Regions from separate parts of the Devosia sp. ZW T5_3 genome, predicted to be linked through region 2. Evidence: riboswitches for the same ligand, from Rfam matches in the RefSeq annotation. Region 2 holds a riboswitch; each other region holds the start of a gene.
The links. Region 2 has a riboswitch for cobalamin ahead of ACI3KW_RS15950 (ABC transporter substrate-binding protein). Riboswitches for the same ligand answer to the same signal wherever they lie in the genome.
Positions count from the first base shown of each region.

Region 1: linked by a shared signal. The riboswitch ahead of ACI3KW_RS21690 (CbtB domain-containing protein) and the one ahead of ACI3KW_RS15950 (ABC transporter substrate-binding protein) in region 2 are both predicted to bind cobalamin.
Region 3: linked by a shared signal. The riboswitch ahead of ACI3KW_RS01560 (ABC transporter ATP-binding protein) and the one ahead of ACI3KW_RS15950 (ABC transporter substrate-binding protein) in region 2 are both predicted to bind cobalamin.

Region 1 is NZ_JBJDRE010000024.1:3,560-5,818, reverse strand. Features, by position in the region: gene ACI3KW_RS21700 (DMT family protein) at 74-430, opposite strand; gene ACI3KW_RS21695 (DUF2164 domain-containing protein) at 532-786, opposite strand; cobalamin riboswitch at 993-1,191, shown strand; gene ACI3KW_RS21690 (CbtB domain-containing protein) at 1,228-1,416, shown strand; gene ACI3KW_RS21685 (CbtA family protein) at 1,439-2,206, shown strand; gene cobW (cobalamin biosynthesis protein CobW) at 2,203-2,259, shown strand, end outside.
Region 2 is NZ_JBJDRE010000012.1:133,179-135,437, reverse strand. Features, by position in the region: gene ACI3KW_RS15955 (FecCD family ABC transporter permease) at 1-304, opposite strand, end outside; gene ACI3KW_RS15950 (ABC transporter substrate-binding protein) at 349-1,359, opposite strand; cobalamin riboswitch at 1,503-1,711, opposite strand; gene ACI3KW_RS15945 (lipocalin family protein) at 1,766-2,259, opposite strand, start outside.
Region 3 is NZ_JBJDRE010000001.1:316,872-319,130, forward strand. Features, by position in the region: gene ACI3KW_RS01555 (NAD-dependent epimerase/dehydratase family protein) at 1-642, shown strand, start outside; cobalamin riboswitch at 814-1,028, shown strand; gene ACI3KW_RS01560 (ABC transporter ATP-binding protein) at 1,134-1,967, shown strand; gene ACI3KW_RS01565 (ABC transporter substrate-binding protein) at 1,978-2,259, shown strand, end outside.

The sequences.
Region 1 (2,259 bases), on a different contig from region 2:
ACATGTGTCGACGCAACGTAATAACATTACGGTCGCAATCGTCAAGACCTCACATCACAGCCAACAGCCGATCCTACTTGATCGGGCCCTTGAAGATAAAAAATGCCCCCAGCGCGATCATCCCGAACCCGATGCCGTGGTTCAGCGTCAGCTTCTCGCCAAAGTAAAACACGGTGAACACCGCGAACACCGACAGCGAGATGACTTCCTGAATGGTCTTGAGTTCGGACGGGCTATAGACCGCTTCCCCGATCCGATTGGCCGGCACGGCCAGCCAATATTCGAAAAACGCGATGCCCCAGCTGATCATCACCGCCAGCCACAGCGCCGATGTCGGCCATTTCAGATGCCCATACCAGGCAAAGGTCATGAACACATTGGACGCGAGCAGCAGCCCAATCGGGGCAAAAGTGGCAAAGTTGAAGCCCAAGGCTTCCTCCTGAAAAGGCCAGAAAACCGCCGATTGGCGGCCTCACTGCTTACCCCTAGCCGCTTTGCCGCGAAAGTGGATTTCACATTCGTGCTTATGCCCTAGCGCACATGCTTGGTCGGCTGCTCCAGCCCAAACAGATCATCACTCAGATTATCCATCCGCTCGCGCACCAAAACCTGCGCGTCATAAACCCCGCGATTGTAGAAATAGGCGCCCATCTTGTCGGCAAAGAACATCATCAGCATCTCGGCCGGAATGGAGCCAATGTCCTGGTCGAGTTCGTTTCGGAAATAGTCGCGAATTTCATCCACGATCGCCTTGGTTTCCTCGCGGCTGAATTTGATCGGTTTCATCTCGTGTCTCCCGCAGATTTTGGCGATCAGGTCTACTGCGAGTCGCCGGTTCCGCCGTCCGCCAAATTGGCTCGAACGCGCCGACCCCACGCTTGACCCAGCGCCGCTTTTCCTACCAACCACATTGCGGTCCGCCCGATTTAGTGGCAAACCAATCCTCGTGTTGGTTCCCCGCGTCCGTTGTGGCAAGGGGATACTCAGCCTGAAGCCCAAGGCATCACGCCGCAAGCGGAAGGCTGGAAAAGGGAACACGGTGCGACGTACCCATCAGGGCGCAAAACCGTGGCTGCCCCCGCAACTGTAAGCGGTGCATTCCCCTCTCATGCCACTGGCGAATAGCCGGGAAGGCGAGGGGAGTGGTTATCACCGCGAGCCAGGAGACCTGCCGGCACATCAGCCGGGCGAAAAGCCCAATCTATTCCGCGCACGGAGGGTGCTGCCATGAATACCACGATCAATACGACGACCACCGTCTCCACGTCTCTCTCCCTGTCCCAGCGCCTCATCGCTGGTGTCCTGGCCCTCATGCTCGGTCTGACCCTTCTGGTCGGCACCGGCTTTGCCGGCGATTTCCGCCTGCATAACGGCGCCCACGACACCCGCCACGCCATGGGCTTCCCCTGCCACTAAGGCAGCGCACGAGAGAAACAAAATGATCCGTAACTTGTTTGCCGCTGCGCTTTTCGCAGCGCTGGCCGCTGGCCTATTGACCGCCGCCATCCAGAATTTCCGCGTCACCCCGCTCATTCTGCATGCCGAGACCTTCGAGGGCGAAGGCGGCCACAGCCATGGCGAGGCCGCCGCTGTCGCTGATCACGAACACGCTCTCGGCACGGCCGAACACAGCCACGATGACGCCGCCGCCAGCACGGCCGCCGAGCCCGAAGAATGGGCCCCGCAAGACGGCTTCGAGCGCACCGCCTATACGACGCTCGCCACGGTCCTCGCCGCCACCGGCTTTGCCCTGGTCATCGGCGCCATCTCTATGTTCGCCAATATCCCTATCACCTTCGCCAATGGCCTGCTCTGGGGCGCCGCCGGTTTTATCACCTTCTCGCTGGCCCCCGCCTATGGCCTGGCGCCCGAACTCCCCGGCATGCCTGCCGCCGATCTGTTCGCCCGCCAGCTCTGGTGGGTGGGCACGGCCGTCGCCACCGGCGCCGCTTTCGTGTTGCTCGCCAAGACCCGCGCCAGCTGGGCCATTGCCGTCGCCGTCGCGCTGATCGCGGCCCCCCACATTATCGGCGCGCCCGTCGCCCCCGATGAGCCCAGCGCCGTCCCTGCCCACCTAGCCACCGAATTCGCCGCCATCACCCTTGGCACCTCGGCCGTGTTCTGGGCCGTGCTCGGCACCCTGTTCGGCCGCCTCAACGACCTCTTTGCCGCCCGCGCGGCCACCCCGATCGGAGCCATTGCATGACCGAAAAAATCCCCACCACTGTTATCACCGGCTTTCTCGGCGCCGGCAAAACC
Region 2 (2,259 bases):
CCGCCCCGGTCGAGGCGCCGGCCGAAATCCCCAGCACATAGGGTTCGGCCAGCGGATTGCGCAGCAGCGATTGTAATATGGCACCACAAAGCGCCAGGCCCGCGCCGCAACAGGCGGCGGCGAGCGAGCGGCTCAGCCGATAGTCCCAGATCACGCTTTCCTGGATGCGGCTGAGCTCGTGCCGCGTCCAGCCCAGGCGATTGGTCACCGCCTGCACGGTCGTTTCAAGGCTGATGGGCATTTCACCAATGCCCACCCCCAATGCAATCGCCACGGGCAGCAGAAGGCCGGTGGCGATGACGATAAGAACACCCGGCCGGAAGGCCGGGCGCAGACCTGCAATTGTGCTCAATCGAGGAGACCGAAGCCTTCCAGCGCCGTGGCAAGCTTTTCGAGCCCGCCAATGGTGCGCAGTGTCGGGTTCATTGCCTGCGCGTCCATTTCGACGATATGGCCGGCTTGCACCGCCGACAATGCGCTGGCGACCGGGTCCGTGTGCAAGAATTCGCGCTTGACCGCTGGATCGTCCGCCGCCTGCGTGCGCCGATCCATCGTGCCGATGACGATCGCGGCCGGGTCGGCGGTGGCGATTGCTTCCCAGCTGACCAGCGGCCATTCGGCTTCGGTCTCGATGACATTGCGGGCGCCCAACACGTCGGTGATGTAGCCTGGAGCGCCGTTCTTGCCCGCCACCCAGGCATCGCCGGCAATCTCCGCGCTCGAAAACCAGAATAGGATCGAAATATCATCGGAGCGGCCGGCCAGCCGATCCCGCACCGCCTGCTCGCGTGCCCGGAAATCGGCGACCAGCGTTTCGCCACGCGCGGAAACATCAAAGATCGCGGCCAGTTCTTCGATCTCGCGATACAACAATTCTGGCGTCCACAAATTGGCCCGCGAGCCATCGGCGGAAATATTATCGGTCGTGTCGCAATCGGTGGGCGAGACATAGCTGGGCACGCCCAGATCGGCGAATTGCTCGCGGGTGCCGACGCGGCCCTCCGGCCCCAGGGCCGACAGGAATTGCGCCGCAACGAAATCGGGATTGGTCCCGACGACGCTTTCAAAGCTGGGCTGATTATCGGCCAGGCGCGGCACGCCGGCATTGGCCTTAGCCAATTCCTCCAGCACGGGGGAAACCCACACTGCTGTGCCGACCATGCGGTCGGCCAATCCCAGCAGCAACATGATTTCGGAACTGTTCTGGCCGATGCCGACCGCGCGTTGCGGCGCGGCCGCAATGGTGATGGTGGCGCCGCAATTTTCAAGAATGAGCGGGTAGCGTGTGGCCGCTGTTGCAGGCATGCAGGCCACGCCGGCAAGCAAGGTGCCGGTGACGATAGCAGGAAGACGCATCATAACCTCTCGTGATGCAGTTCGGGACAACCGAACGGCAGGCCGATAGGCATAGATGCGAGGGTGTGAGCGGTCCTGTTACGGACGAGAACGCGCACGACAAGCCAGCCAAGCTGGCTCGAACCCCGCCGAAACACCTCGTCCGGCATGCTGGTCGGTGTCGCGGCAGGTCTCCTGGCTCGCGGCTCGGATGCTTGCTGTTCCCTTCCCGGCCAAAAGGCCAGTGGTAATGAACAGCAAACTCGCCGCTTACAGTTGCGAGGGCAGCCTCGGTTTTGGCCCCTGATGGGTAATCCGCACCGTGTTCCCTTTTGATCCGCGCTCAATTGGCGGAACCGTGACATGGCTCTCATATACGCCGGCTAATGTGGCCGCAAGTCCTGCCGGTGGCCGATGCTGACCGTTCAGCTCATTTGCCTTCGACCATGTCGTCGCTCACTACGCGACCGGTGTGGCGCGGGGTAATAAGCCCGGTCAAATCAAAGCCCTGGCGGCGGGCTTCGGCCAGATATTCGTCGAGCGTTTCGCGGGCGACGAATGGCCGCCGGGCCAGCACCCACAGATATTTTCTGCTGGGTGAGCCGACCAGGGAAACGGCGTAATCGGGATCGATCTTGAGCACCCAATAATCACCCCTGCCAAAGGGCAGCCACCGGACAACCGGGGGCAGAAAGCTCACCTTCAGACGGGCATTGGTGTCATCCACTGCAAAGGCTTCGCCCAATGCGCGGGCCGGTTTGCCATCTTCGTCAAAGCAGCGGTTATCGACGCCGACATTGCCTTTGTCGTTCAGTGTGTAATTGGCAGTGATATCAGTGGCCGTCTCGTCTTCCCATTTGAGCGGCAGGCGGCAAATCTCATACCATCGGCCCAGATAGCGCTTCAGGTCCAGGCGGGGTATGG
Region 3 (2,259 bases), on a different contig from region 2:
CTGGCTGATGGACGCCCCCTCATCAATGTCGATGAACGCCATCCTTTGCCGCGTCGCCCCGCCGGATCGTATTCTCGCAGCAAAGCCGCCGCCGAACGCTACGCCCTGTCCAACAATGGCGGTGGCATGGATGTCATTGTGGTTCGGCCCCGCTTTGTCTGGGGGCGTGATGACACGACTGCCTTACCCCATCTGCTAGGTGCTGTTCAATCGGGGCAGTTCGCCTGGATCAGTGGCGGCGACTATCTGACGACGACCATCCACATCGCCAATCTCTGTCATGGCATTGAACTGGCGATCGCCAGGGGCAAAGGCGGCGAGATCTACTTTCTTGGCGACGAGGGGCCCGTTCGGTTCCGCGATTTTGCAACCGCGCTGATGGCCACGCAAGGCGTCACGGCACCAGAAAAGTCGGTGCCGCGCGCACTGCTACGTTTCATCGCCGGTGTGGGCGATCGGCTGTACGGGCTTTCGGGTGGGAAGATCACCGCTCCGTTGACCTTGCAGTCCTTCGCCACATCGGCCGTTACGATAACGCTCAACATCGGCAAGGCGCGCCGCGAACTCGGCTACGCGCCGATTATGACGCGAGAAGCAGGCCTCGCCGAAATGACCGCCAACCTGCAAAACGCCGCGCAGTGAGGCAATCGAAACGCGCTGGGGCGGATCGCGTCCACCCTGGCCTCACTTGCTTCTAACGCCAGTCCGCTTCCCAGGCGAAACAGGCCAGTCCGCACTCGACCCCATGCCGGCCATAGAGGCCACAGTTGTAACTTACCGAGAGCGGACATTGACAACGCTGCGTCCACAATGCCCTATGCACCCGTCGTAGGTTCTTCGGCGGCCACAAGCCAACGGGGATTAAAAGGGAACACGGTGCGACGTACCCATCAGGGCGCAAAACCGTGACTGCCCCCGCAACTGTGAGCGGATAGCTCTTTCGAGATGCCACTGGCCGTAAGGCTGGGAAGGTTCGAAGGCGCCGTGACCCGCAAGTCAGGAGACCTGCCATCGACACACCTTTCAACCCGGCCGGGGTGTGCCGCGGGGAACGATGATGGCGCTTGACGACACGACCAAAAAGCTCAGCCTGATTTCGCCCGCAATGCGCCCCGCATCTGCGGAGCGCCTCGGTGAACCACGTCCACCTTGCTGATCATCTGCTTCCCTTCGACCCGTCCGGCCGCACCCGGCGCCCGGCTGCCCTGCAGGTCGACGGGCTGAGCTGGGGACCTTCTGGAGCGGCGCGGCTGCTGCACGACATCGCGTTCAGCGTTGCGCCGGGCGAGATGCTCGCTGTCGTAGGGCCGAACGGCGCTGGCAAGTCCTCGCTGCTGCGGTGCCTCTATCGCTATCATCAGCCGACTAGCGGGACAGTCGCCCTCGATGGTGCTGACATCTGGGCCATGGCTCCGCGCGATTGCGCCCGCCGGATTGCTACGGTGCTGCAGGAGCCAGCGACCGATTTCGGCCTGACCGTCGCCGAGATTGTCGAACTGGGCCTGACACCGCATCTGGGACGGTTCGGTCAGGCCGATCTGGCCGAGGTGGAAAGCGCGCTGGCATTGATGGGTCTCACCAGCTTTGCCGCTCGCGATTTCGCCACACTCTCCGGCGGCGAAAAACAACGGGTGATGATCGCCCGCGCACTGTTGCAGAAGCCCGATCTGCTCATTCTCGACGAGCCCACCAACCATCTCGACATCCGCCACCAGCTCGAAGTGCTCGCGCTACTCTCGCGCCTCGACGCCACCGTCATCGTCTCGCTGCACGATCTGGCACTGGCCTCGGCCCATGCCGATCGCGTGCTGGTGCTCGACAATGGCCGCCAGGTGCAATTGGGCGCTCCGCTCGACGTGCTGACCCCCCAATCCATCCGCCGGACCTTCGCGGTCGACGTCGCCATCGACGCCCACCCTGCAACGGGCCGGCCCCGCTTTTCCTTCCATCTCAACGACAAACCTTGAGGATATTTCCGTGCGTCTTGCCTTCACCTTCCTCGTGCCGGCCCTGCTGGCCGCAACCACGGCCACAGCGCTCGCCTATCCCGTCACCGTCAAGAGCTGCAATCGCGACGTGACTTTTGACGCGGCGCCGATGCGCGCAGTGTCAAACGACGTGAACCTCACCGAGATGATGCTGGCCCTGGGCCTCACCGACCACATGGCCGGCTATACCGGCGTCTCCGAATGGAAGACGCTGGACGAGACCTTGCGCGCCAATGTCGAGCAATTGCCCGAGCTCTCGCCCGATTATCCG